Glaciimonas sp. CA11.2: one gene and its partners. The protein of the gene in region 2 interacts with the protein of the main gene of each other region in a pairwise test. Links are inferred from orthologs where the notes say so. Each region holds a gene or a part of one and is shown on either strand. Other genes may lie near its edges. The genes, in order: glnL, RGU75_RS21085 and RGU75_RS21815.

The links.
Region 1: the proteins of RGU75_RS21085 (region 2) and glnL interact in binary tests that used the Escherichia coli proteins (3 or more experiments, as listed by UniProt). The link is inferred for Glaciimonas sp. CA11.2 from one-to-one orthologs.
Region 3: the proteins of RGU75_RS21085 (region 2) and RGU75_RS21815 interact in binary tests that used the Escherichia coli proteins (3 or more experiments, as listed by UniProt). The link is inferred for Glaciimonas sp. CA11.2 from one-to-one orthologs.

What each region holds. Positions count from the first base shown.
Region 1 is NZ_JAVIWL010000001.1:2,791,741-2,801,809, forward strand. The notes cover bases 1-2,959. They hold glnL (nitrogen regulation protein NR(II)), read left to right. Parts: upstream 1-918; coding sequence 919-2,001; downstream 2,002-2,959. Other genes in these bases: RGU75_RS12110 (DUF4124 domain-containing protein), read left to right, coding at 239-736; ntrC (nitrogen regulation protein NR(I)), read left to right, coding at 2,102-2,959. Outside these bases: more of ntrC, read left to right, coding at 2,960-3,655; RGU75_RS12125 (metallophosphoesterase family protein), read left to right, coding at 3,801-4,562; RGU75_RS12130 (glutathione S-transferase), read left to right, coding at 4,559-5,191; RGU75_RS12135 (YkgJ family cysteine cluster protein), read left to right, coding at 5,250-5,603; RGU75_RS12140 (hypothetical protein), read left to right, coding at 6,210-6,467; propionate catabolism operon regulatory protein PrpR, read right to left, coding at 6,806-8,458; RGU75_RS12150 (hypothetical protein), read left to right, coding at 8,716-9,144; RGU75_RS12155 (bifunctional 2-methylcitrate dehydratase/aconitate hydratase), read left to right, coding at 9,273-10,069.
Region 2 is NZ_JAVIWL010000001.1:4,875,167-4,884,969, reverse strand. Bases 5,162-7,854 are described here. They hold RGU75_RS21085 (P-II family nitrogen regulator), read left to right. Parts: upstream 5,162-6,185; coding sequence 6,186-6,524; downstream 6,525-7,854. Other genes in these bases: cobT (nicotinate-nucleotide--dimethylbenzimidazole phosphoribosyltransferase), read left to right, coding at 6,830-7,854; RGU75_RS21090 (NAD+ synthase), read left to right, coding at 5,162-6,089. In the rest of the region: RGU75_RS21110 (alpha/beta hydrolase), read left to right, coding at 1-698; ppa (inorganic diphosphatase), read left to right, coding at 958-1,500; RGU75_RS21100 (EamA family transporter), read right to left, coding at 1,676-2,557; RGU75_RS21095 (GNAT family N-acetyltransferase), read right to left, coding at 2,722-3,924; more of RGU75_RS21090, read left to right, coding at 4,470-5,161; more of cobT, read left to right, coding at 7,855-7,879; RGU75_RS21075 (adenosylcobinamide-GDP ribazoletransferase), read left to right, coding at 7,902-8,720; RGU75_RS21070 (histidine phosphatase family protein), read left to right, coding at 8,734-9,369. UniProt on the Escherichia coli protein: P-II indirectly controls the transcription of the glutamine synthetase gene (glnA). P-II prevents NR-II-catalyzed conversion of NR-I to NR-I-phosphate, the transcriptional activator of GlnA. When P-II is uridylylated to P-II-UMP, these events are reversed.
Region 3 is NZ_JAVIWL010000001.1:5,037,032-5,047,220, forward strand. What follows is about bases 7,111-10,189. They hold RGU75_RS21815 ([protein-PII] uridylyltransferase), read left to right. Parts: upstream 7,111-7,413; coding sequence 7,414-9,966; downstream 9,967-10,189. Other genes in these bases: map (type I methionyl aminopeptidase), read left to right, coding at 7,111-7,213; RGU75_RS21820 (pseudouridine synthase), read left to right, coding at 10,021-10,189. Outside these bases: ispC (1-deoxy-D-xylulose-5-phosphate reductoisomerase), read right to left, coding at 1-627; RGU75_RS21780 (phosphatidate cytidylyltransferase), read right to left, coding at 636-1,469; uppS (polyprenyl diphosphate synthase), read right to left, coding at 1,469-2,233; frr (ribosome recycling factor), read right to left, coding at 2,462-3,022; pyrH (UMP kinase), read right to left, coding at 3,196-3,912; tsf (translation elongation factor Ts), read right to left, coding at 4,207-5,088; rpsB (30S ribosomal protein S2), read right to left, coding at 5,283-6,035; more of map, read left to right, coding at 6,410-7,110.

The DNA of each region.
Region 1 (10,069 bases), 2.1 Mb from region 2 along the record:
ATAGATAGCGATTTAAAATATTGTTTTAATTCGTCATATTTTTTAAGCGATATTTTGATCAAAAAAAAAGGACCGGAAAAGTCATCTTTTCCGGTCCTTTTATACTATTGGACATCGTTTTAATAGTCATTCTGGCACGATAGAATACCAAGTAATTACCTAGCAACTACTTAGCAGGTAGTCACGACAGTCTGGTTTGACTTAAACTAACGTCTTCATTGAATTGCGAAGAGAGTCTATGAAGCACCTCATTCCGGGAATTCTGATCGTTGCTGCCATGAGCGCAATCGGTGGGGCTGCCATGGCCCAAAGTAATATCTATCTTTGTGTCGATGCGCAAGGCACCAGGGAATATAAAAATACAGGTGATACCAAAGGCTGCAAAAAGGTGGATTTACCACCGTTGTCAGTAGCGTCATCACCGCGTCCAGCAGTTGGATCAAACGCGGCGAATAAGTCGTCGCCAGTGACGCCGCCAGACTTTCCTAAAGTCGACGGTGGGACTCAAAAAACGCGTGACAATGACCGCCGTCAGATTCTGCAGGACGAATTAAAGACAGAACAGCAGAAGCTCGCAGATATTGAAAAAGTGTACAACAACGGTGTGCCGGAACGTCAGGGCAATGAGCGCAACTATGCGAAATACCAGGAACGGGTAGCATCGATGAAAGATGATTTGGCGCGCACTCAAAAAAATATTGAAGCGCTTAACCGCGAGCTTTCGAATTTAAAATAAAGATAGTGCGCTATTGCATGTAGCACTTGGTATTAACTTTGCTTGGAATAAGGCCGCGTATGCGGCTTTATTTTTTTGCTATAGATACTGCGCGGCAGCCTGCACTAAGTTCCACTCATTTAAGAGGACGTTGAGGTGTAAAGTGCATTCTCATAGTTTGTTTATATTAAAGAGATTTTTGAATGACAACTAAAACTGCAGTACCGACAGCAACTGAAGGGCTTGAACTACTGGCCTCGGCGGTTCTATTGCTGGACAGAGAAGGACGTATTGTCTATGCCAATCCTACCGCAGAAAGTTTACTCGAAAGTTCGGTTAAGGCACTCAAGCAACAAAAGCTGAGTGATCTATTTTTAAATGGTGGTCAGCTGGCTGCTGTCTTTGAGAAGGCGGTCGCGCATCAGTTTGACGATCTGCGGCAGGATTTGATTTTGGACCGCATTGGTCGCGAACCGCTTTGGGTCGATACCATCGCGAAGGTACTCGACAATCCCGCCACACCTGTTCTGATCGAGTTACGAGAAAATGTTCAACAACTCAGATTAGAAAGAGAAGAACGGCTGTTCGATCAAAGTCAGGTGAATAAGGAATTAATTCGCAATCTGGCGCATGAAATTAAAAATCCTCTCGGTGGCATTCGGGGTGCTGCGCAGTTGCTCGAACTGGAACTGCCCGAGCGTCACCTGAAAGAGTTACGCGAATACACGCAGGTAATTATTAAGGAAGCCGATCGGCTGCAAACATTGGTGGACCGTCTACTCGCGCCGCATCGACGAGCGCACATCGTCGGCGATGTCGACATCCATGAGGTGTGTGAGAGGGTGCGCAGCCTTATGGTCGCCGAGTTTCCGCATGGCTTAAGGATTAATCGCGATTACGACTTGTCGATCCCACAATTTCGCGGTGATAAAGAGCAGCTCATTCAAGCCATACTCAACATCGCGCATAATGCCGCGCAGGCTTTAGCGCACCGTATTCAGGACGGAGATGCCGATTTGACATTTCAGACCAGAATTGTGCGTCAGGTAACGTTGGCGAAGGTCCGTTATCGCCTGGCATTAGACTTGCATATCATTGATAACGGACCGGGTATTCCTATCGACATTCAGGAGCGTATTTTTTATCCTCTCGTATCGGGGCGTGATGGTGGGAGTGGTTTGGGGCTGACGCTGGCACAGACCTTTGTACAACAGCACTCGGGAGTAATCGAGTGCGAAAGTCGCCCGGGCTGTACTGATTTCAGGGTATTGATTCCTCTGCCTTAATAGACTGCGTGGACCGCGTAGTTGTGCAGCTCAGAGGATCACAAGGCCGAAAAGCTACCGACAGAATGCTAACCGCAAGATTATTGAAGCCTGGACACATATGAAACCAATTTGGATTGTTGACGACGACGAATCGATACGATGGGTGCTGGAAAAAGCGCTGGCCCGTGAAAATCTGGTCACCAAGAGTTTTTCGAATGCACGCGATGCGATGGATGCGTTGCAATCCAGCACACCACAAGTGCTTGTCTCAGACATTCGTATGCCGGGGACATCCGGACTTGAATTATTGCAAACAATTAAAGCGCAACATCCGGGCGTGCCGGTTATCATCATCACCGCGTTTTCGGATCTTGATTCAGCCGTCGCCGCATTTCAGGGCGGTGCGTTTGAATATCTCGCAAAGCCGTTCGATCTGGAAAAAGCAGTCGAACTCATTCGGCGTGCGCTGGACGAAAGCTTACGCGAAGTCAATATAGAGCAAGCCTCCGCCGAAACGCCGGAAATTCTGGGTCAGGCGCCCGCAATGCAGGATGTGTTTCGCGCCATTGGACGTCTTTCACAATCGCATGTAACCGTTTTGATAACGGGCGAATCGGGTACTGGAAAGGAACTGGTGGCGCGCGCTCTACATAAACACAGCCCACGTGCGTTACAACCTTTTATCGCATTGAACACAGCCGCAATTCCAAAAGATTTGCTTGAATCCGAATTGTTCGGGCACGAGCGTGGTGCATTTACCGGTGCGCAGGCGTCACGACGCGGGCGCTTTGAGCAAGCTGAAGGTGGAACCCTGTTTCTGGATGAAATTGGTGATATGCCGTTTGATTTACAAACGCGCTTATTACGCGTTCTCTCTGATGGTCATTTTTATCGGGTTGGCGGTCATCAGTCGCTCAAAGCCAATGTCCGTGTCATAGCCGCCACGCATCAGAATCTGGAAACGCGGGTGCGGGAAGGTCTGTTCCGTGAAGACTTATATCACCGACTAAATGTCATCCGTTTGCGCTTGCCAAGTTTGCGTGAGCGACGTGAAGATATTCCCATTCTGACGCGTCATTTTCTAGGACAAAGTGCTAAGCAACTAGGCGTTGAAAGCAAACGTGTTTCCGAAGGTGCGATGCGTTTTATCAGTGCTTTGGACTTGCCCGGTAACGTCCGACAGCTAGAAAATCTCTGCAACTGGATCACTGTGATGGCGCCCGGCCAGACAGTTGAAATCAAGGATTTGCCGCAGGAATTAATTGCTGAATATGATAAGCCGCTTGGCCAGCTTAGCCACGATGTGACTGGTAACACCTATGTATCGGCTGGTCTGGCGCCATTTGATCTGCACGTCGCGTCGACTACAAATATCTCTCCGGAAGATGTAAATCGATTTGCAAAGTTGTCAGATACGAACTTAACTTCTGCTGCCAACGATGGCCGAAATTGGATCAGTCTTTTAGAAGTGGAGGCCGCTACGATGCTGACCGGCGGTGATACCGACGTGATGGATGTATTGGGACGGCAATTTGAATCTGCGCTGATCAAGATCGCTCTGAAGCATACTCATGGACGCAAGAACGATGCAGCAATCAGATTGGGGATCGGGCGCAATACTATCACGCGGAAAATTCAGGAATTAGGAATAGCTGGCGCAAAGGACGATTAATCTGTGAAATTGGCAGGGCTAAAGCCGACGCTAGTGAGCGTTGGCTGGCTCGCTGATTATTTAATCGACACTGATTAGCCTCGAAGCAGTCAAAAATGGTGGACACCAGTAAAATAGGGCCTTTACTATCCTGGTGAGGCAAATAATGCGTCTTGCGATCCTGTCCGATCTACACCTGACCGTCGCGGAAATGTCCGTACCGCCCAGCAATTGCGATGTCGTGATTTTGGCCGGAGACATCGCTCGCCCGCAACAGGCGATTACCTGGGCGCGTCAATTTGACGTGCCGGTTGTCTATGTTCCTGGTAATCATGAATATTACGGTGGCAGCCTGACCGGTACTTTGGCAACCTTGCGCACACTTGCAGAAGGTACGAACGTTCATATTCTTGAGCGTGACGAAATGTGCTTGCATGGCGTACGCTTTCTAGGATGTACCTTGTGGACTGATTTTCGACTGGCACCGACCGTCGAAGAATGTGACGCATCAATGACCATGGCTCGCGAGCTTGTTCGTGATTTCAGTCGTATAAAACTGGATGTGGACAATGAAACTTTATTTACGCCTGTTATATCGCGGCAGATTTTTGATCAGTCGGTAACTTGGTTGGGGCACAAATTTGCTGAATCTTTCGACGGTACAACAGTCGTTGTCTCGCACCATGCGCCTACAAGAGATAGTATTCATCCAAAATATGAGGGCTCACCTTTCAATGGATGTTTCGTTTCTGACATTGAACAAAAACTTGCATCCTGGCAGCCAGCGTTATGGGTCCACGGACACCTGCATGACAGTTCCGATTACCAAATAAAGCAGACGCGTGTGGTGTGCAATCCGCGTGGTTATGTACGCGATGGCATTGCCGAGAATCCGTTGTTCGATCCGCATCTGGTGATCCAGATATGACCGATCAAGGTCTGCCGATCCTGTACACATTTCGTCGCTGCCCTTATGCGATCCGTGCACGTTTGGCAATCAAGGCCAGCGCAGTGCCGGTTCGGATGGTAGAAGTCAGCCTGCGTAATAAACCACAAGCGATGCTGGATTGCTCTCCAAAAGGGACTGTGCCGGTATTGCACTTTCAGGATGGAACAGTCATCGACCAAAGCATCGATATTATGCGATGGGCGCTGGCGATTAACGATCCGCAGGATTGGTTGATTGGGTGCGATGACTTGTCGCCTGATGTCGCTGCGTTGATCGCGCAAAATGATGGCAGCTTTAAGCACAGCCTTGATCGTTATAAATATGCAGAGCGATTTCCAACATTCTCCGCAGCAGATTATCGCCTTCAGTGTGAACTATTTCTATCGATCTTAAATGCGCGCCTGTCGTTGCATGGCTACTTATTGCGAGACCAGCCGAGCCTCGCCGACATGGCACTTTTTCCATTCATTCGGCAATTCGCGCACGTGGATAAGGAATGGTTTTATGGCGTCAATAATGCGCATATACACGTTATCCGATGGTTAGATTCGTTGATCGAATCGCCCCTGTTTGGTGCCGTCATGGAAAAGAAATGCGCGCCAACATAGCGACTTTTGTCGTTGTTGCCAACGCACGTCGAGTACATTTTTTTGGTGAGGTTCTACATTGACCGACAACATGCAAAAAATAAGATTCTTTCGGTCGCACATACCGACATTTGCTTGCGTTCCCGGTTGCCACGATTGCTGTGGACCGGTAAAGGCCTCATCTGACGAGATGGCGAGAATGCCCGTTAAAAGTGACACAGAACATGATGTTGCATTAGCCAACTTAAGCTGCCCACATCTCGGTGAGAAGGGCTGTCAGGTTTATGAAGACCGGCCGATCATTTGTCGTCTGTTTGGCACTACGCCGCGACTTGCATGTCCAAACGGGATGCGCCCGGACCAGATGATCGATACACGAATCGAGGCAAAAATTGATCAGTTTTTTCGAGGAGTGCGCCATGTGTTGGTGTGAAGTGGCAAACAGTTATGCTATGTGCTGCATGCGCCAGTCTGAGAGCGCGAGTTTGTAGAAATTTCTGCACGCGTTTGTTCTCCTCATAAAATACGATTTCCCTCAAAATCAGGTGCGACGCCCTATCGGTCATTAGTCCAAACACTCAAAATATTATCGCGTTTATGTGGAGCTTTCAGGGAAGCGCTATTTTGATTATGTCGACGCGTTTAGCTGCAAATCTTCTCATTAATTCTAAGCTGCCGTTGTTAAGTGTTGATGTTTGGATAGATACTACTATCGTTTTACCGGCCCACGCATTGGAGGGATGACCTGTTTCGTTGTTGTGGCGCAATCAGTTTTCTCATAAAAATTATTTTTTTGAGCAATACACGTTATCCCTATAAAGATAGATTGGATTATTTTCCATTGTAGGTCACGTGTAGGGAAGCACTGTCGGCGCTGACAGTTTCCTCCGACGAGAAAATCAGACGAAACACTATAGAAATCATCTGCTTCAACTCATACCATGGTTAGGCATTTCACCGGGTAATCTTTTCAGTTTAGTTGCCGGGAAAAAATGCGTATTTGCAGCATTGTCACTCTTTCGAACTTTGAAAAGGAACTATGATGAGCTCATCAAATAATACTGGTAATAATCAAAATGATCCAAGTAGAACAAGCCGCGACGGCACTCAAGGGCAGCATGTGAGAGCTGGCGACCAAAACCAAAAGAATACCCCTCAACAAGATACTGGCCGTAGTGGCACTCAGGATCAAAATACAAAGTCTAACGATCAAAATAAAAATGCTGGCGGCGGAGATAAAAACGGCCAACGTCAAAGTGATCAAAGAGACCAATCAGGCCCCGGACGTTCAAAATAGTTGAATCCATCCCGGCGGCGTTGGATGGGATTGGTTATACGAAAACTTGAGCCTTGCTGAATTGCATTAATTTTTATTGAAATCAATCATCTGTTCGGCAGAAATGAAGAAGTGAAGAAACAAAGAAACGAGGTAAAGCCAACTGACTAGTTGGCTTTACTTTTTTCTACTAATGTTTTGTACTAAACAGGGAGAGGGATGTTGGCCCATAAGTCGGCGCATCAATTAGAGAAAAGTGATGCGGTGCCAGCACAGGGAAGTGGCGACAAACTTTTTAACGTTATTTTTGATGAGGCAGGATGCGTGGTTAAGGGTGATTTTTACGAATATTGGACTGCTTATTTCATTTTCCGCCACAGGGTGGTTCGGCTAATGCCAAGGTGTTTCGCCGCGGCCTCCCGGTTTCCTGCAAAGCGCTTGAGAACCTCTTCGATCGATTCTGTCGGTATGTCGGCGATGCGCGTGGCGCTATCCTGATATTCAATCTTGATTGCACCCAATTCCGGTGCAAGTCTTAATATAAATGCGGGGGTTAGCGCCTGCAACGGTTCGGCTGCCAGATACAATGCCAGACGTTCCATCAGATTTCGGAGTTCGCGCACGTTGCCTGGCCATGAATAGCGTGCGAGCAACGGCATGCAGGCCACGACTTCGGCGTGTAGGTTGGCGTGTGGTCGCACTCCTAAGGATGCCAGCGCGTGTTTTAAACGCCACTCCGCAAGTGTGACCAGATCGTCCGGGTGTTCACGTAAAGGCGGCAAATTCATCCGCAATACCGTCAGGCGATAAAATAGGTCACCACGGAAGCGACCGTCTCGGACACGTTCGTCCAAATCGCAATGTGTGGCGCTGATAATGCGTACATCGACGGGAATTGGTCTGGTACCGCCGACACGCACGACTTCGCGTTCCTCCAGAACGCGCAGCAATCGGGTCTGTAACGGAAGCGGCATTTCGCCTATTTCATCAAGAAATAAGGTCCCTCGATTGGCGGCTTCGAACAAACCAGCCCGACCACCGCGACGGGAACCGGTGAAGGCACCTTCTTCATGCCCGAATAATTCCGACTCCAGTAACGACTCAGCCAATGCCCCGCAATTAACGGCGACGAAAGGCCGGCCTGTTTTGGCGGCGGTTCCTTGTTCGTGAGGATGCTCCCGATGAATAGCTTGCGCGGCTAGCTCTTTGCCGGTGCCGGTTTCTCCCTGAATCAACACGGTTGCTGGCGAGCGCGCAAATAAGACGATCGTTTGGCGTATTGTCTCCATCGCTTCCGAGTTGCCACGTAAATCGTTGATGCTATGTTTGGTACGTAAGGTGTCGCTGACGGAATGGCCGCGGCCGCGCGAAGATTCCAGCTGCGTTAAGCGTGCCACTTCCAAGGCATCTTCAAAAGCCTGCCGAATAGAATTGGAGGAGTAAACAAAAATGCCCGCCAGACCCGCTTCTTCCGCCAGATCGGTGATCAGTCCGGCACCGACGATCGCTTTAATGCCGATTGATTTCAGTTCGTTAATTTGGGCGCGTGCGTCCTCTTCTGTTGCATAAGCGCGCTGTTTGATATTCAAGCCGAACACGGTTTGAAATTCTCGTAAAGCCGGTAATGTTTCCTGATAAGTAATCACTCCCAGGTAAGGAGAAATTTTGCGCGCCTTTGCTAGCGCTTGCATAAAATCGAAGCCGCTGGCCTTGGCGATAATCACCGGCACGGACAAACGGCTTTTTAGGTAGGCGGCGTTTGAACCGGCTGCAATGACGGCATCACAACGTTCAGTGATCAGCCTTTCGCGAATATGTTGCACCGCATCTTCAAAGCCAAGATTGATCGGAACAATATGCGCCTGATGATCGTATTCCAGCGTGATGTCGCGGAAAAGGTCGAATAGGCGCGAAACCGATACTGTCCAAATGACAGGCTTATCGGCATTGTCGGTATTTCCCGCCTGACGATGCGGGGTAGCGTTGCTGGAAAAAGGACGAGACTGGGACATGATGGTTTTGCTTCAATGGATGTTCAATAGATGTTTCAATCAATCGTTCCATCACTGTTTCATATTCTCACATGTTACGCAACATGAAACGAGGAATAACCCGCGATAATAAAAATTATTCCTCCATCGGCATAATGTGGGTCCAGAAGACTTAGAATTTGTACTAATTGGTCTGCGAAAATAAACGCCTGAATGGAGAAGGGCTTGCAGAGTGCCAATTTATCTCATGTCCCGTTCTCTATTTTCAGGAAAATGCTATGAATGTATCAAAGATTGCAGTGAGTGTAATAAGCCGTCGGTTTGTGAAAATCTCGATTGTTGCTGCAGTGGTTGCTATGACGGGTTTGTTGGCCGCGTGCGGATCGTCGGTGCCGCTGACCGAAACCCGATCACCTGCCGCAGAGTTGCCGATACTCAGCAAGCTGGTTGCGCCGCCAGCATTGGTGACGGGACGATTTAATTGCGAATTAGGCAATCGCGTTGAAATTGAGTCGGATGGAAATACTGGTGCAAATTTAACCTGGAAGGGTAGTAAGTACCCGATGGTGCCGGTGGTAACAACGACTGGCGCAGTGCGTTTTGAAAATCTGGCCAGTGGGTTGGTGTGGATACAGATACCGGCCAAATCAATGTTGTTAAATACAAAGCAGGGCGCGCAGTTGGCGAATGAATGCAGAGTGCAGTAACACATTGATTTTTTTGCCAGATTGAAATTCAAACCGTGAGGGCGGTTTCGGAGCACAACTTTGCTTCCAGCAGGGAAGAAATTAAAGCAATCCAGCCAGCCGTGACCCCGCCATCAACAAGGAAAAAAATGCCTACTCATATTTCCAACGTCCGCCCAAAATACGACAAAGTCCTGGTCGATATCGTCGACTACGTCACCAATTACAAGATTGTCTCAAAAGTAGCCTTCGACACGGCACGCAACTGCCTGATCGACACGCTAGGTTGTGGTTTGGAAGCGTTGGAATATCCGGCTTGCAAAAAATTGATGGGTCCGATAGTGCCTGGTACCGTTGTGCCAAACGGTGCGAGAGTTCCCGGAACGCAATTTCAGCTTGATCCGGTGCAAGCCGCTTTCAATATCGGCATGATGATCCGCTGGCTCGATTTTAATGATACCTGGTTGGCCGCAGAATGGGGCCATCCATCGGATAACCTGGGCGGCATTCTGGCCACGGCTGATTGGTTGTCTCGTAACGCCGTCGCCGCTGGCAAAAAGCCGTTGAGGATGAAAGACGTGTTGACCGCCATGATTAAGGCGCACGAAATTCAAGGCTGTATTGCGCTCGAAAATTCTTTCAACAAAGTCGGTCTGGATCACGTTGTGCTGGTCAAGGTTGCTTCCACTGCGGTGGTCTCTGAAATGTTGGGACTGACGCGCGAAGAGGCGCTCAATGCCGTGTCGTTGGCGTGGGTCGACGGTCAGTCGCTACGGACATATCGTCATTCGCCCAATACCGGTTCACGCAAATCATGGGCCGCTGGCGATGCAACTTCGCGCGCGGTACGTCTGGCGTTGATGGCAAAGACCGGCGAGATGGGTTATCCGTCGGTCTTGACCGCCAAGACCTGGGGATTTTACGACGTCCTGTTTAAAGGTCAGGC
Region 2 (9,803 bases):
GCTGGCCCGGCTCGCAGCCACCGATTATGCTCATGCATGAGGCGCTTGGATCAGTTTCGATCTGGCGCAATTTCCCTGTCGAACTGGCGCGTGTTACGGGTCTCGAGGTGATTGCATGGTCGCGGCAGGGTTATGGTGACTCTGATGGGCTTTTAGGCCAGCGTCTGCCGGATTATATTGAGCAGGAAGCGAAATTGGTACCGCAGGTGATGGATGCATTGGGCGTGACTCAGGCGCATTTATTCGGTCATAGCGATGGTGCATCAATGGCGATTATTGCTGCTGCGCTGTTTCCCGAACGTGTGCTCTCTATTGTGCTGGAAGCGCCGCACGTGAATGTCGAGCAGCAGGCGATTGCAGGTATTGTTAAGGCTAAAAAAGCCTTTGAAACGACTGACTTTCGTCTAAAACTCCAAAGGCATCATAAAGATGTTGATCAGGTTTTTTGGTCTTGGTACGACACATGGGTCTCGCCGGTTTTTCAAGACTGGAATATCGAGCAATTCCTGGCGGATATTCACGCGCCAACACTCGTTATTCAAGGCGTGGAGGACGAGTATTTCAGCATGAATCAAGTCGATTTGATCGTGGCGGCTGTGCCGAATGCACGGTATGTTGCCCTTGCGCATTGTGGCCATTCACCCCATCGGGACCAGCAAGATGATGTGTTAAATGCCGTGGTGGATTTTGTGGCGTAATGTATGCCGCATTGCTCACCACATTTAGCGTCAATTACTTCATGTGGTGAGGCACTCTTTTTAAATCTATTGTTGTGCGCATAACACATTGTATTTGTGGATAGTAAAAAGGTCTTAGAAAGCGGTCAAAATTGTAACATTATTATTATTTTGATAATGATTCGCCGTCTTCTTTAAATGTTGCAGTGCATGATGGCGTCTGGAACCGTTATAATTTCGCATTCATTATTTTACCCATCCTTACAAGACGAGAGACAACATGAGCTTGAACGACGTATCCTCAGGGCGTGATTTGCCGAATGATTTCAATGTGATCATTGAAATTCCAATGAATGCTGATCCAATCAAATACGAAGTCGACAAAGAGTCGGGCGCGATTTTTGTTGATCGGTTCATGGGTACGGCGATGCATTATCCGTGTAACTACGGCTATATTCCGCAAACCTTGTCGGATGACGGTGATCCAGTTGACGTGTTGGTGATCACACCTTTCCCGTTGTTTCCTGGGGTGGTTGTGCGCTGCCGTCCTATCGGCGTGCTGAAAATGTCGGATGAAGCGGGTCAGGATGCCAAGCTATTGGCCGTGCCAGTCGATAAAGTGTTGAGTATCTACACGCATTGGCAAAAGCCTGAAGATATGAATGAATTGCGCCTGAACCAGATTCAACATTTCTTTGAGCATTACAAAGATCTGGAAAAAGGTAAATGGGTCAAGATTGATGGTTGGGGCGGTCCAGAAGATGCGCGCGAAGAAATTTTGGCGGGTGTGGCAGCTTACAATAAAACATTGGAAGCAAAATAATTTTTGCTTCCTTTTAAGATAAGCGCACTTCGGTGCGCTTTTTTTATGCCACGCAAGAAATAACGCCTGCGATTATGTTGAGTGGCTGCAAGTAATTAACACTAAAACGGTACAACTTTTGCCCGTTCAAGTCCGCTTGATGCATCGTTTGTTGTTGATAGGCGTCACTTAAGCATTATTTGTTTGGTTTGAGTATCAGCATGAGTTTTGCGCCGAATTGATTCAAAGCCAGTCCGCATAATACGAGTAATCCCGCCACAATTTTCCACCATTGCAACGGTTCGTCTAACACCAGCGTTGCGCTCAGCATTCCCACTACCGGCACTAATAATGCAAATGGCGCGATAGTGGCCGTCGGGTATTTGCGCATCAGGACGGACCAGATACCAAAGCCGATGATCGTATTTGGATACGAATTAAACAGTACCGCGCCAGCGGATATCCAGGTGAAGTGGCTGATTGCATTGGTCCATGAAGCGGGGCCTTCGGTCAAAAATGATGCCAATAATAAAGGTGGCACGGCGATTAACGATCCCCATACTACGAGCGCCAATGGATTGACTTTGCCGATGGTTTTGGTGACGATGTTGGCTGAGGCCCAACTCACGCCAGCGCAGACCACGAGCAAGAAGCCGATGAAAGTGGCAGTGCCATCAACATGGATGGCAACCAGGGCCATGCCAGCTAATGCGATAAACGCGCCAATTAATTGTGCGGCGCGTGGACGCTCCTTTAAAATCAAGACTGCTAATCCGATGGTGAAGAAGGCCTGAAGCTGTATCACCAACGACGCGAGTCCCGCCGTAAATCCCAGATGCATGCCCGAAAACAGCAACGCAAATTGCAGCGCAAATTGGAATAGACCGTAAGCGATCAAAAGACGCCAGGGTATGGCTGGGCGCTTGATGAAAAATATCAATGGTATCGCCGCAAAAATGAAACGCAGGGCCGAGAAAAATAAAGGTGGTAAGTCATGCAGACCTATTCGGATGACGACAAAATTAAAACCCCAAATGGTGACGGTAAGAAGTGCGAGAAGAATGTCGGTCGGTTGCATAGGTGAGGTTCTGCGTGACAGGGCCATCTTACGGATGGGCGCTGCGTGGTAGCAAATCTTTCTGATCGATAAGGAAGGGGTAACGGTTGGTGGTGCGGTGGTGCTTATGCGTCAAGTTGGTCGACTGTGGTCGCGCGCCAAGACGCAAAGCGGGTATTAGGAAATCAACCGTCGCCTTTGAAGGGATTGCGATCATTGAGTTCATCCATATAAGCCTCAATGTCATCGGTTTCCCTCTCTAAAAAATTGGCGACGGCGTTGGAAAAATCTTGGCGGGCGAGCCAATGTGCTGACCAGGTTTTCTGTGGCAGAAATCCACGCGCCATTTTATGTTCGCCTTGTGCGCCGCCCTCAAAGCAACCGATTTTTTGCGCAATGCAAAACTCTAAGGGTTGGTAATAAGCGGTTTCAAAATGTAGACAAGGGACTTCTTCAATTGCGCCCCAATAGCGACCATACAAGGTTGTCTCTGTGTGAATCAACAGTGATGACGCAATTGGTCGTCCCGCGCGCTCGGCCACGATTAATAAGATATTTTGTGGCATCGTCGCACCGATGCGTTGAAAGAATGCCAGGTTTAAATAAGGTGTGGAATGATGGGCAGAATAAGTATGGCGATAGCAGCGATTAAAAAATACCCAGTCTGACTCTGTTGCATCGACACCGCGTACGTGTCGGAAGGTGACGCCAGCCTCGGCGACCTTACGCCGTTCGGCACGAATGTTTTTGCGTTTTTTACGTTCTAATGTATCGAGAAATGCATCAAAGTCACGATAACCCGGATTGAGCCAATGAAACTGGACGCCGCTGCGCAATAAAAATCCTGCCGCATGCAGCGCTTTGGCCTGTTCTGGCGGCGGGTACAAAATATGGGTAGAAGAAGTCTGCGTATCTACGCGTAAGGTTTTCAGCAGGTCGATCAACGCCGCAGCGGATGCCGCATCGCGCGCCAGCAGGCGACTGCCGGTAACGGGCGTGAATGGAATTGCCGACAGCAACTTTGGGTAATACTCCAAACCGCTACGCTGATACGCATCCGCCCAGGCCCAGTCGAACACGTACTCGCCATACGAGTGGTATTTTACGTACAGGGGAAGCGCTGCCATCAATTGCGGCACGGTTGCCGTATCGTTAGTGTTTTCCTCAGCGTTATCCCACAACGTTAAATATTGCGGTTGCCAGCCAGATTTTTCGGAGGCGCAACCGGTTTCGTGCAATGCGTGCAAAAACGCAAAGGATAAAAATGGATTGTTCTCTGCTTGAAGCGCAAGCAAAGCATCCCACGCGGGTTGCCCAATTTCATCCAGAGAGGAAACAATGCGGGGTGTAAATTTCAATGTTGGCGGTGGTGGTGTTTGCTTATTCACTTAGTCAATACGATCTGGGAAGCCAGAGATTACGAGGAAAGGATTGAGTTTAGCACTCTCGGAGATAATCTTCTGGCATGACTAATAAAGGTTGGCGTCATGGAAGTTTCTGCTATTACAGGCCTTTTTATGCCGAGTGTTCGGTCCAGTTTCGCGAACAATGGCATGGTGGTCATGAGAATAAATAGTCAAGAAAACCGTATCGTAGTGACTTTTCATCTGGGCTTTGAAAGCCTTTAGGGCCACGGGAAGACAACTTTTTCTGTGTTTAAGTGAGGGTTGAATGGGGTTTATAAGCTCCTAAACGTTTTATAAAAGAGAGACGATCAGGCTAAACAGTGAGAATAAAGCGCAATAGCAATCCAATAAATATGTGATTAGCCGGGCGCAAGCAACAAATAGCGCATGCGAAGAGATAAGCAAGCGGAAGATAGGTTATACATAAACGATACGCATGTGACACCCATGCGATAATCGGGGCTTGAATTTGTTATTTCGCCTAATTTCGCTGTTTTCATCATCAATTACATTTCATATTCATCGCCATGACAGTCAAAGTCGCCATCGCTCAAATCAATAGCACCGTCGGTGATCTTGCCGGTAATCGCGCCAAAATCGCTGAATTTGCACGTCGTGCCGCTCAGCAGGGCGCGGACATCGTATTAACGCCGGAGTTGTCGTTGGTGGGCTATCCGCCAGAAGATTTATTATTACGTCAGGCTTTCTACGATAAGACTGAGGAAGCAATGACCGCATTGATCGCGGACCTGGCAGATTTACGTGACGTACATGTTGTGGTCGGCCATCCCATTTTGCAAAATGGCGCACGTTTTAATGCTGCATCCGTGATCGTTAATGGTGCGTTGTCAGGTACTTATTGCAAATACGCGTTGCCGAACGATGCTGTTTTTGACGAGAAGCGTTATTTCTCAGCCTCTGATGTGCCATTTGTTTTTGAAGTAAAAGGCGTTCGTTTCGGTCTGAATATTTGCGAAGATACCTGGTTTTCGCATGCGCCCGCGCGCGCGCGTGCCGCTGGCGCGCAGGTTTTATTGGTGCCGAATGGCTCGCCGTACCATATGAACAAGCAACATCTGCGCTACGACATCATGCGGGCGAACGTCACGGCAAAAGGTTTGTCGCTGGTGTATGCCAATCTGGTGGGCGGGCAGGATGAATTGATCTTTGACGGTAACTCGTTTGTGATGGACCAGTACGGTGAAGTCGCGGCGCAGCTGAAGCACGCGCAGGAAGACTTGCAGATCATCGAATTTGATGGCGCGACACCGCTGGTTGGCCCATCCTCGATTACGCCTACGCAGTCGGTAGAGGCGCAGGTCTACCAGGCCTTGGTGTTGGGCGTGCGCGACTATATTGGTAAGAATGGTTTCCCCAGTGTCTTGCTGGGTTTGTCTGGCGGTGTGGATTCGGCATTGGTGTTGGCGATCGCGGTCGATGCGCTGGGGGCTGAAAAAGTACGCTGTATCATGATGCCGTCTCCTTATACAGCAGAAATGTCGTGGGTTGACTCGCGCGATATGGTGCAGCGACTGGGTGTGCGCTATGATGAAATATCCATTAATGATTGTTTCAGCGCTTTCAAATCCACGTTGGCTAGCGAGTTTGAGGGCATAGCTGAAGACACTACCGAAGAAAACATCCAGGCGCGTATTCGTGGCACCCTGCTAATGGCGTTGTCGAACAAATTTGGCTCAATTGTATTGACCACTGGAAATAAGAGCGAAATGGCAGTGGGGTATTGCACGCTGTATGGTGATATGGCGGGCGGTTTTGCTGTTATTAAAGATATTGCCAAGACGCTGGTGTATCGCTTGTGCGCATATCGAAATACGCTGGGTGAAGTGATTCCCACCCGCATTTTGACGCGTCCACCGTCGGCCGAACTGCGGCCTGATCAGACTGATCAGGATTCGCTGCCGCCGTATGATGTGTTAGACGCCATTATGCAAATGTACATGGAAGAGAATCAGAGCATTGCCGAGATCGAAGCCGCCGGTTATCCGATTGAAGATATTCAACGTATTACGCGTCTGATCAAGATCAACGAATACAAGCGTCGACAGGCACCGGTTGGTTGTCGTGTGACGCACCGTGCGTTTGGTCGTGACTGGCGTTACCCGATTACTTCAAAGTTTAAAGAGTGAAGCTTGGAGCATGACATAATTGTGTCGAGCGCTCTTGGTCTCCTTTTCTTTCTTCCTGTATCAAAAGATTTTTGTTAATTGCATAAAGGAGTTGTCATGAAGCAAATTACTGCCATTATCAAACCGTTCAAACTGGACGAAGTACGCGAAGCGTTGGCCGAAGTCGGCGTCAATGGCTTAACCGTCACTGAAGTCAAAGGTTTTGGTCGCCAAAAAGGCCATACCGAGTTGTATCGCGGCGCGGAATATGTCGTCGATTTTTTGCCAAAAGTAAAAGTTGAATTGGTGATTGACGATGCGCTTGCTGAGCAAGCTGTTGATGCCATCATCAAAGCTGCGCGTACTGGCAAGATTGGTGACGGTAAGATTTTTGTCCGCGAAGTCGAGCAAGTTATCCGCATTCGTACCGGCGAAACTGGTTCGGAAGCGGTATAAGACGCTTTAAGACAGGGCTTTAAGACCGGACTTAAAAACCTGGCTTTACAGCACGCATGGTTGTATCGGCTCGTCGTAACATCGTGTATCTGCCAATTCCTGATGCGGAGTTTAGGTGGAATACAGACGGGCCGCGCTGTCTTACCTTTGACGCAGAACGCATTACCGCTGTGCGCGCATGTCGGCAGTATGTGGGCAGCAACACCTTTGCTGCCGTTTTCTGAAGTGTTTTGGCGCAAACGTTGTATCGTGGACGCCGCGCAGATTCTAGAAACCATTACAGAAACACATCGGACAATATCGCCATGCAGATTCCTCACATTGTATCCATTCAGGATAGCGATCTCAGTAATACCATCACCACTGTCATCAATAATAAAACCAAGCCGTTAGGCAGTTTGGGTGCGTTAGAAGCAATCGGCCTTCAAATCGGATTGATCCAAAAAACCACGCGTCCGACATTCATCCAGCCAGCTATCCTTATATTCGCCGCTGACCATGGTGTCGTCGCCGAGAATATCTCTGCTTATCCACAAAGTGTGACGTGGCAAATGGTTGAAAATTTTCTCAACCAAAATGCGGCGATTAATGTTTTTGCACGTCAAAATAATTGCGCTTTGCAGATAGTTGATGCTGGTGTTAATCATGATTTCGGTTGGCCTCCTCAGTTAATCGGTAAAAAAGTCGGTTTCGGAACGCGAAATTTTGCTAACGAGTCGGCGATGACCGCTGAGCAATGCACCACAGCCATGGAACACGGCATGGACCTGATTGGGGGGCTAACCGGCAATATCGTTGGTTTTGGAGAGATGGGAATCGGCAATACCACCGCAGCGGCGGCCATCATGCACAAGATCACCGGCTTGCCGCTGGTCGATTGCGTGGGGGCGGGAACCGCCTTTGATGCTGCCCGAATTTTGCATAAGCAAAATGTGATTCAGCGTGCGGTCAGTTTTCACGGTGGCATCGTTGCGCCGCTTGATGTATTGGCGACATTTGGTGGTTTTGAAATCGCCATGATGGTCGGTGCGATGCTGGCTGCTGCCGAACGCCGCATGGTTTTGCTGATCGATGGATTCATTGTTACCAGCGCATTACTGGTCGCCGCACAGTTGCGTCCCGAAATCCTGGATTACTGCATTTTTGCGCATTGCTCGGACGAGCGAGGCCACCAACAGATGTTGACGTTCCTTAAAGCGCAACCATTACTGCAATTAGGTTTGCGTTTGGGCGAGGGTACGGGCGCAGCGCTGGCATTACCTCTGGTGCAGGCGGCGGTACTTTTTATGACGGAAATGGCGACCTTTGACTCGGCAGCGGTTGATTCTATTTCTACGCCTCCGCATGCACAGTGAATACTGAATAGCCATGTCCAGCATGCGACCCAGTGCGTTACGCTCGCGTAGTCTGACCAAAGCAATCACCCATCAAGTGCGGTTATTCTTCGTTGCGCTGCAATTCTTTACGCGACTGCCCATTCCCGGCTGGGTTGGGTTCGATCCTGCATGGTTACAGCAAGCTTCGCGTTATTTTTCGGCGGTGGGGATTGTTGTGGGTGCTGTGACGGCAGCGATTTATGCGGCGGCGGCCCATGTGTGGCCGCCCGCGGTGGCGGTGTTGCTATCGACCATTGGCGGCATTTATCTGACCGGTGCGTTCCACGAAGATGGCTTTGCTGATAGCTGTGATGGTTTTGGCGGTGGTTATACTGCCGCCCGTATTCTTGAGATTATGAAGGATTCACGGGTTGGTGCATATGGTGTCATCGGCATGGTGTCGATGCTCGGTTTGAAATTCACGTTACTCGTGAGCCTGCCGTTCTGGGCGGTCGTGGCAGCGTTACTAACGGCCCATCCTATTTCCCGTTTGATGGCGAGTAGTTTGATTTGGCGGCTGACGTATGTCAAAGCCGAGGGCAAGGCAAAACCATTGGCAGAGCAGATGTCCGGACCTGAATGTGGCGTGGCGATGGCTTTCGCTGCGTTACCTTTATTGGCAATCGGTGTTTTGGGTTGGGCGCCTTGGGCGGGGATAGCCGCTGGTCTGGTGTGTAGCGCTATTGCTACCTTGTGGCTCGCCCGCTTTTTCGTTAAGCGCATTGGCGGTTATACCGGCGACTGTCTGGGTGCCGTGCAGCAGGTGGCAGAAGTGACCTTTTACCTTGGTTTATTGGCTGCCATGCCGCTTTTAAAATGATGTACTTAAGATAATGATGCAACTCCATCTTGTGCGTCATCCGAAGCCGAGCACGCCAGGAGCTGTATCCGACTTGTGCTACGGGCGTTCTGACCTCCTTGTATCCGAAGAAGAAAATACGCGTTTGTTGCATCAATTGATAAAGGTACTGCCAAAGCCGGTCCTGATGTTTTCTAGTCCGCTCCTTCGATGCGCGGGGTTGGCGGATAGTTTGTCGCGACAACCGGGTTGGCCGGCACCGACTCTTGATCACCGTCTGGTGGAACTGGACTTTGGAAAATGGGAAATGCAATCCTGGCAGGATATCCCGCGTGATGAGATCGATGCATGGGCGGGCGCGGTGATTGACTATCGACCGGGTGGTGGAGAAAGCGTGATGCAGATGGCGGCACGCGTGGATGCGTTTTATCGTGCGTTGCCGCGACTTCATTCACCATCATCGAGCAGTGGCGAAAATAACAACAATGGCGATGATGTTGCCGTCATTTGCCATGCAGGGACTATTCGCCTCCTTTTAGCCTGCCATGCCTTATCCCAGGAGGCTTCCATGCCAATCGGAGCGTCAAGGGCGATTGCGGATATTGCGCGAAAGGCTGCCAACGCAGCCCATAAGATCGGTTACGGCGAAGTGATTTCGCTAATCTGCTGATTTCGCTGGGATTTTGCACGCGGATTCGAAGATTTATTGTTGCTGTAAAGGCAGATGAATATTAGAATGCCGGTGCTTTTGGTGCTCGCGAACACGGCTGTGTTCGCAGTTAAACGGGAAACACGCGATACGTGTGCTGCCCCCGCAACGGAAAACAAGCGTCTCAATTTGCTTAATGAATGACTGGTTGAATGACCGGTTAATGTCGGCCTATTCACTATGGCCGATAATTGCAGCGTAGTTGCTGCAAAATATTGATTACACATTGTGACAAGCTGCCTCTAACACCACTGTGTTTCGCGCGGGAAGGTAAGGCAGTTGGACTTGGTAGCCCGGATACCGGCCAGTAGCAGGTGGAACTACTTTTAAGGCGGTACGGACGATCTGTCGCGAAATGCGATCCGGCAACTTTGCTGGATTGATTGTTCAGTGCA
Region 3 (10,189 bases), 170 kb from region 2 along the record:
CATTACCCAGTTAGGATGGGCAACTGCTTCTGCTGGCGTGACTAATTCGAGCGTCTCGACCGCTCTTCCGAGAAATGGACCACCAGATGCCGTCAACAGAATCTTGACAATTCCCGCAGCGCTCGGATCACGCTGATATCCGTGTGGCAGGCATTGAAAAATCGCATTATGCTCGCTGTCAATCGGCAAAAGCGTTGCGCCACTGATGCGCACGGCATCAATAAACAACTGGCCCGACATGACGAGCGCTTCTTTGTTCGCCAACAGGATTTTTTTTCCGGCATATGCTGCTGCCAGCGATGGTGCCAATCCTGCGGCACCAACAATCGCAGCCATGACCGTGTTGCAAGACGGTGAACTCGCCACTTCGCACAAGGCTTGCTCACCGTAAGAAACCTGTGTTTTTAAGCCTTTTGAAAGCAGTAGCCGTGACAATTGAGAGGCCGCTTGCGCAGTACCCACAACAGCAACCTGCGGCCTGAATTGTTCGCACTGCTCTGCCAGCTGCTCAATCCTGCTATGCGCGGTCAACGCGTAAACGGCATACCGCTCAGGATGGCGCGCAAGCACATCGAGCGTGGATACACCTATTGAGCCGGTTGAACCGAGAATTGTAATATTTTGCATGAGTGACCTTAAAACCAGTAACCCAATAATGCTACCAACGGGAGCACAGGAATCAACGCATCAATTCGATCTAAAACGCCGCCATGCCCCGGTAACAGTTGACTGCTATCCTTAAAGCCGGCACGGCGTTTTAATAATGACTCAAATAAGTCCCCTATTACACTCGCCATTACCAATATTGTCATGACACCAAATAAGCCAGGCCAACCCCACACCAGGAATAGCTGCACAGGAAAAGTATCTGCTAACGGTATCGCTGCAGGAGAAACGCAAATGAGGCTGGCGATCACCAACACAAATACCCAGCCTCCAATCGCCCCCTCCCACGATTTACCCGGCGAAATGGACGGTGCTAACTTACGTCTTCCAAACGCTTTGCCACAAAAATAGGCGCCAATATCTGCAACCCACACGATGGCCATCACTGAAAGCAAGTAAATTGGAGAATGCAGGAAAAGTCCGAGGATAGCAAGAAAACAACCAAAAATCGAGATCGCGTAGGTGAATCCAACGATGCGATTACCAACACTGTTGAGCGCCGGCAATCCTAAACCCAAAGAAGGCGTAAAACGCAGACACCAAAGCGCTACGCAAAGAGCAAATAGCGAACCCAGATTGGCACCATTGCCTTTTACCAATACCAAAATGAGTAAGATCATTGTAGCAGCGGCACAAGCTAACGCACGCTGGCCAGTGACGCCAAAAAGCCGCGCGCACTCCCAAATGGCAGCGGCAAAAAAAAGTACGGCGACAATAGCAAACGCAGGAAAAAAATTGAGATAAAGAATCGGCAATAACACTGCCAATAGTAACAACGCTGTAATTACACGCGTTTTAAGCATCAAGACGCCTTTTTATGTTTTACCAATTGCTCACTGGTACGCCCAAAGCGACGCTCACGCTGCTGATAAGAGGCAATCGCCTTATCTAGTTCAGCGGCGTCAAAATCAGGCCAATAAGTATCCGTAAAATAGAGTTCGCTATACGCTAATTGCCATAGCAAAAAATTGGAAATCCGCTGCTCACCGCCAGTGCGAATAAATAGGTCTGGTTCCGGCGCATAAGCCATAGCCAGATGCTCAGCGAGTTGATCTTCAGTAAACGACAACCCGTTGTCAGGGATACCTTGGGCCAACATCTTTTTTACAGCCTGCATAACGTCCCAACGACCACCATAATTTGCACAAATGGTGACAGTTAAATTGGTATTGTTCGCAGTTTTACGCTCAGCATTGGCAATCATATCCCGCAACTTAGCGTCAAAACGACTCAGATCACCAACCACCTTCAGACGAATTCCATTGTTATGCATTTTTCCAACTTCACGTTCGAGCGCGGTAACAAAAAGGCGCATTAATAATGACACCTCTTCTTCAGGACGTCGCCAGTTCTCAGAACTAAATGCAAACAAAGTGACAAACTCGACACCAAGCTTGGCACATGTCTCTACAATATTACGAACCGCCTCGACGCCTTTACCGTGCCCCGCAAAGCGTGGCAAAAATCGGCGCGTAGCCCAACGGCCGTTGCCATCCATAATGATAGCTATATGCCGAGGCACTACCGCACTTGACGGCACTGAAAGCGTCGAACTTGAATAAGTCATGAAAAATGAAATAAGAATGATTGTTTAGAGCCTGCTGCTTCGAATCGTCCGTAAAATTCTCGGTACCGATTTAGAATCTTACTACGCAGACTTGATCGGAATGCGGGAGCAGCACAAAAAATTTCACTTACAGAAAAATTTCTTCTAGTAAACGTCTGTTCATGTGCCGCTCGTCAATCCATTGATGGCTGCTTACAAAATATCCTGAATCGGACATCCAGCAATACTTTACACCGTCAAAATTTCTTTTTCTTTATCTACGACCTGCTTGTCTACATCGGATACCGCTTTGTCTGTCAGCTTCTGAATTTCATCTTGGGCGCGTCGCTCGTCATCATCGGAGCACTCTTTATCTTTAACGAGTTTTTTTAGCCCTTCATTGGCGTCTCGACGAATATTACGTATAGCAATTTTCGCATCTTCTGCTTCGCTTTTGACGAGTTTGACCATTTCTTTACGACGTTCTTCCGTCAATGCCGGAGTCGGAACACGAATGATCTCTCCTTGCGTCGATGGATTCAGGCCTAAATCAGCTTCCCGAATCGCTTTTTCGATGACAGCAATCATCTTCTTTTCGAATGGCTGTACACCGATGGTACGGGCATCAATTAAGGTCACACTTGCGACCTGGCTCAAAGCCGTGGGGCTACCGTAATACTCAACTTGAACATGGTCCAATATGCCGGTATGGGCACGGCCGGTACGTACTTTGGCCAAATCTGCGCGCAAAGTCTCAAGGGACTTCTGCATTCTCAGATCGGTACTTTTTTTAACGTCAGCAACGCTCATGCTGCTCTCCTATTCGTAAGCCTTAGGCTTTAATCTTTGAATAACTTAATTTAAAAAACTGCCTAATATTCAGCTATACCGTCCACTAAACATTCCAAGATATCATTCTAGAATGAAGACCCTGCGGAGATACCATGCAGGTCCACCCTCACACGCGTGAACAGGTTGATATTTTAAACGTGAACCAGCGTACCCTCATCTTCACCCATAATCACGCGCAGTAACGCGCCCGGTTTATTGATAGAAAATACTTTAATGGGTAGCTTTTGATCGCGGCACAACGCAAACGCCGTTGCGTCCATTACTTGCAGATGCTTAGTAATAACTTCATCAAAAGTAATAGTGGTGTAGCGTGTCGCGGCAGGGTCTTTTTGAGGATCTGCGCTGTAGACGCCATCAACTTTGGTCGCTTTAAGCACTATTTCGGCGCCAATTTCGGAACCGCGCAACGCCGCCGCCGTATCCGTAGTAAAAAATGGGTTACCAGTACCTGCTGCAAAAATCACTACTTTATCTTCTTCCAGATATTGCAACGCTTTTGGTCGTACATATGGTTCTACCACTTGCTCGATACTGATCGCCGACATGACGCGTGCAGTCAATCCGGCTTGACGCATAGCATCTGCCAGCGCTAGTGAGTTCATCACTGTTGCCAACATGCCCATATAATCTGCCGTGGCGCGATCCATTCCTTCTGCACCGGGTGCCACACCGCGGAAAATATTTCCGCCGCCTATAACAATCGCCAGTTGCACACCTAGCGCTGCAATTTCGGCAACATCGGCAACCATACGATCGATAGTCGCTCGATTGATGCCATAGGCATCATTGCCCATCAGGGCTTCACCGGAGAGCTTAAGGAGAACACGCTTATATGCTGGTTTGGTCATGGTCTGAGTCCTTCGTTCTATCCGATTAACAATTAATTATTACGTATTTTTATTATTACACTAGCTATTCGAGGCTACTATTTTTTAAATTAGCCACCTCGATATTTACTACGATCATGCATTACAACTTAGCTGTACAAATTACAACTTTGCGCCTGTAAAGTAAATCCGCCCCATTAAACTGCAGGCGATTTGCAGTCACAAAATGCTTGTCGCGCCATTTAGTCCACGTATGGATCAAAAAATTCCCGACAACAGAAAAAACGGGCCTTCCGGCCCGCTTTTTCCTATTATTTAAGCTTGTCCGGCTGCGGCAACCGTTGCCGCAACCTCTGCAGCAAAGTCATCTACTTTTTTCTCTATGCCTTCACCGACCACAAACATCGCGAACGACTTAACGCTGGCATTTGCCTCTTTAAGCATTTGTTCGACGGTTTGTTTGTCGTTTTTTACGAACGACTGATTCAATAAAGAAACTTCTTTCAAGAACTTCTGTACCGAGCCTTCAATCATCTTTGCAGCGATTTCAGCAGGTTTGCCAGATTCTGCAGCCTTCAAAGTCGCTACCGAGCGTTCTTTTTCGATCAGTTCCGCTGGCACTTGATCCGAAGACAACGATACTGGCTTCATTGCAGCAATATGCATAGCAACATCTTTTCCGACTTGCTCATTCGCAGCGTCGTACTCAACCATTACACCAATACTGGTGCCGTGAATATAAGAAGCGAGTTTGGCAGTGGTTTCAAAACGCTGAAAACGACGAATCGACATATTCTCACCGATACGACCAATCAATTCTGTACGACAAGATTCGACAGTACCTCCATTCAATGGCAAGGCGGATAAAGCAGCGATGTCAGCTGGATTATTTTCCGCTGCCAACTTGGCGCAAGCGTTAACCAATGCGATGAATTCGTCATTTTTGGTTACGAAGTCTGTTTCGCAGTTAACTTCTACCAAAGCGCCAACGCCGCCAGTGATATAAGCAGCAACAACGCCTTCGGCTGTAATCCGGGAGGCTGCCTTCGAGGCTTTTCCACCTAATTTAACACGCAAAATTTCTTCTGCTTTGACCATGTCGCCTTCGGCTTCCGTCAACGCTTTTTTGCATTCCATCATTGGCGCATCAGTTTTTGCGCGCAGTTCACCAACCAGTGCTGCAGTAATTACTGCCATATTATTCTCCTAGAATTGGGGCGGGTAAGGCGCTTTCGCCATCTGGTCGCTTAAGTCTCTTGTGAGGCTAAAACCGTCAAGAACTAGACCGAACCATCATCCGCACACCAGTCAAAAATATTCGGGATATACAAAAAAAGGGGCCATCGCTGCCCCCTTTTTTTGGTTGAAGTGTGTTACCTCAATCTCAGGATTTACGCCTGATCGTTAACTTCAACGAACTCGTCACCAGCATTAGCCTTGATCAACTCAACTACATCATTAACAGCGTTAGCACGGCCTTCAATGATTGCATCAGCAACACCACGAGCGTACAAAGCAATTGCTTTAGACGAATCGTCGTTACCAGGAATAATGTAAGTTACGCCTTCTGGTGAGTGGTTGGTATCAACAACGCCGATCACCGGGATTCCCAGTTTTGCGGCTTCAGTGATAGCGCCTTTGTGGTAACCGACGTCGATAACAAAGATTGCGTCAGGAATGCCGCCCATATCCTTGATACCGCCAATAGCTTTTTGCAATTTGATCATTTCACGCTGGAACATCAAACCTTCTTTTTTGCTCAGATTTTCTACTGAACCGTCAGCGATCGAAGCTTCCATTTCTTTCAGGCGCTTGATCGAAGTCTTGATGGTTTTGAAATTAGTCAGCATACCGCCCAACCAACGTTGATCAACGAAAGGTGAACCTGAACGTGCAGCTTCAGCAGCGATGATTTCACGTGCCTGACGCTTTGTACCAACAAACAGGATGTTGCCGCGATTGGATGACAATTGGCGAATATACTTCATCGCTTCTTGGTACATACCAAGGGTTTTTTCGAGGTTGACAATGTGAATTTTGTTACGATGACCGAAGATGTAAGGTGCCATCTTTGGGTTCCAAAAACGAGTTTGGTGACCAAAGTGAACACCGGCTTCCAGCATTTCGAGCATTGTTACGGACATAATTTTCTCCAGGGTTGGGTCTGGAATCTGCTCAGTCACCAGATTTGTATATATACATATACAAGAAGGGCACCCTTTTCGAGCGGATTCGCGATTTAAAACAACGAGTTACGACGTTACTATCTTTAGTGCTAAACAAAATAATGCAACGCTGCCTGAATAGCAATTCCAGCCAGCCCAAGATTCTACCTCAAAACAGGGTAATGCTTCAAGTACCCAATGCCTGTTTACAGCGAAGCTAAGCCAGCTCGACTATAATTAGGGCTAAATTAGGCAAGCTGCCGAATCTCAATTTAGCTGGGACTACCATTCCCTCTATTTTTTATGATTCTTTCGACATTATTTTGTCATTCTTTTCCCACATTTATTCACCTATGTCCTCTATTTCAATTAAAACATCCGAAGATATCGCCGGTATGCGGATTGCTGGCAAACTCGCCTCGGAAGTTCTTGATTACATTACTCCTTACGTTAAAGTCGGCGTCACTACCGGTGAACTGGATCGTCTTTGCCATGAATACATGACAAATGTTCAGGGAACCATCCCAGCGCCATTGAACTATTGCCCCCCAGGTTACACGCCCTATCCAAAAGCAATCTGCACATCAGTAAATGATGTGATTTGTCATGGTATCCCTGGCGATAAGGTTCTTAAAAACGGTGATGTCGTGAATCTTGACATTACGGTTATTAAGGACGGCTATCACGGCGATACAAGCCGCATGTTTTATGCTGGCGAACCGTCAATCATGGCAAAACGTCTCGGTGATGTGACATATGAATGCATGTGGCTTGGGATTGCCAAAATTAAACCCGGCGCGCATTTGGGCGATATTGGCTACGTCATTCAACAACATGCAGAAAAAGCCGGATACAGTGTTGTTCGCGAATTTTGCGGGCACGGAATCGGCAAGGTATTTCACGAAGAGCCTCAAGTGCTGCACTATGGACGTCCTGGCACTCTCGAAAAATTAGAAGCAGGAATGATTTTTACCGTCGAGCCAATGATCAATGCCGGGCGCCGCGACGTTCGCGAAATGGGCGACGGCTGGACCATCCGTACAAAAGACCGTAGTTTGTCGGCTCAATGGGAGCACACAGTTCTGGTGACGGAAACAGGTTATGAAATTCTGACAAAATCGGCTGGAACGCCACCGCCGCCGGCTTTCATCGTGTAAGCTGGCGCTACAAAATTTATTGCCATATTAATCATTGCGTTACTCGGCAGGCCGGTTTCAATCCTGGATTGACAACTGCCTCCCGAGTTTTTCGTTAATGTGCGCTTGTCATTTGGCGCGGGAAGTAATCGTATCATTCGTCAATATAGCAATCGTTCCAGCTGTCCCAACCGCCTTTTTCCGCTCCCTTTAGCAAAGCTATGTCGACACTTGCCAAAACCCTAAAAAATCAACTCAAAACTGAACGGCAAACGGTCATCAATGCTTTTTTAGTCAACGGCAAACCCGAACCGCTACTGAAGCAATTACGACAAAGTGTCGATACCGCTCTGACGTTAGCGTGGAAAATACTCCAGTTACCCGCCTCCGCCTCATTGGTTGCAGTAGGCGGGTATGGTCGGGGGGAGTTATTTCCGCATTCTGATGTCGATCTATTGATTTTATTAGAAGCGGTACCCGATGCTGAGCTAAAGAACAATCTGGAACAACTTGTTCAATTATTTTGGGACATTGGCCTGGAAATTGGCCATAGCATCCGTACGATAGACGAATGCATGACCGAAGCTGCTGCCGATATCACCGTCAAAACCAGTTTGCTCGAGGCCCGACTGGTCACTGGCAACAAGCACCTTTTCTCTGAGTTACAAAAACGGTACGACGCAGCGATGGACCCACGTGCCTTTTTTCAAGCAAAAAAACTGGAAATGCGGCAACGCCATGTGAAGTTTGAAGATACCGCGTTCAGCCTTGAGCCCAACTGCAAAGAAAGTCCGGGCGGCCTGCGTGATTTGCAGGTGATATTGTGGGTCGCCAAGGCCGCGGGCCTAGGTGACTCATGGACTCAGCTTGCCAAGCGATCTTTGATTACAGCCACTGAAGCACGGCAGCTAAGACAAAAAGAACGCGCGTTCAAAGACATCCGCATTCGTCTGCATATTCATACTAATCGCCGCGAAGATCGACTGGTGTTTGACGTCCAGACACCAATCGCTGAAACCTTGGGTTTCAAGACAACCGAGACCCGACGCGCCAGCGAATATCTGATGCAGCGCTATTATTGGGCCGCTAAAGCGGTCACACAGTTAAATTTGGTGCTTTTGCAAAATATTGAAGGGTATCTGTTCCCACAGCCCATAGTTCCTCGGCCAATTAACGAACGTTTTAATCAAATAAACGGGCTAATTGACATAGTCGCGGATAATCAATTTGAGACCATGCCGTCCACGATGCTCGAACTATTCTTGCTTATCGCGCAGGATACCAGGCTTAAAGACATGACCGTGCGTACGCGCAGGGCTCTATGGCATGCGCGCGCAAAGATTGATGCTGCGTTCCGTCGAAATCCCTACAATCGCTCATTATTTTTGCAAATTATTCAAGCACCGCAAGGAATAACCCATGCTCTACGCGGGATGACTGAGACCGGTGTTTTGGGGCGCTACCTCCCCAATTTTCGTCGCATCGTAGGTCAAATGCAACATGACCTGTTTCACGTCTATACAGTCGACCAGCATATTTTAATGGTGGTTCGCAACGTGCGCCGCTTTACGATGAGCGACCATGCACACGAATATCCCTTTTGCAGCCAGTTAATTGCCAACTTTGCGCGCCCCTGGATACTTTATGTAGCGGCGCTTTTTCACGATATCGCAAAAGGTCGCGGCGGCGATCATTCCCAACTCGGCATGGCCGATGCCAGCCAATTTTGTCAGCAGCACGGATTGACGGCAGAAGACACCGAGCTCGTGGTCTTTTTGGTGCAACAGCATCTGACGATGTCTCAGGTGGCGCAAAAGCAGGATATGTCAGATCCTGACGTTATTTTGCAATTTGTTAATACGGTCAAGGATGAACGTCATCTAACAGCGCTCTATTTACTGACCGTCGCCGACATCCGTGGAACCAGTCCCAAGGTTTGGAACGCCTGGAAAGGCAAGTTACTAGAGGACTTATATCGCATCACCCTAAGAGTATTAGGGGGTGAAAGCCCCTCCACTGATCGTGAACTAAAGAATACCCAAGAAGATGCATTGAGGACATTGCGCTTATATGGCTTGCCCAATGATGCGCATGAGCCATTGTGGGCGCAACTGGACGTAGCGTACTTTCTACGCCACGATGCCGCCGATATAGCCTGGCAGACGCGTTCTTTCTACACACTCGTCAATAGCCCGAAACCGATCGTTAAGGCCCGGCTCGCGCCAATCGGCGAAGGCTTGCAAGTGGCTGTGTACACGCCCGATGAAACCGATTTGTTTGCACGTATTTGCAGTTATTTTGATAGCAAGAATTTCAGCATTCTGGATGCGAAGATTCATACAACCAAACATGGATATGCCCTTGATACATTTTTATTGAGTGCGCCGTTGTTCGCCAAACATTATCGCGATATTATTAATCTGATTGAGCACGAACTGACCGAGCAACTTGAGGCGCGTGGTCCACTACCTGCGCCGACTCGTGGTCGGTTGTCACGGCTGTCACGTACCTTTCCGGTTACGCCAACAGTTGACTTACGGCCAGACGAACGGGGACAATATTATTTATTGGCTATCACTGCCAATGACCGCGCTGGTTTGCTTTATTTGATCGCGAACGTACTCGCCAAATACAAAATTAATTTACATACGGCCAAAATTATGACGTTGGGCGAACGCGTCGAGGATGTATTTTTAGTCGATGGCAATGCGCTCAATCATAATCGCCTGCAACTACAACTCGAAACCGATTTACTCGATGCTTTGCAGATTTAAGCCTTATTTTATTTTGCTTTCACCATTTTTTACCTTTACCTGATTTGCATCTTTATGACTGAACCGTTACGCCTTTCCAAACGCATGTCCGAACTCGGCCTGTGCTCACGCCGCGAAGCCGATGAATGGATCGCCCGTGGCTGGGTGCGTGTAGATGGCATCATTATCTCTGAGCTTGGCAGCAAAGTACTTCCACATCAACACGTCACAGTAGAGCGCCAGG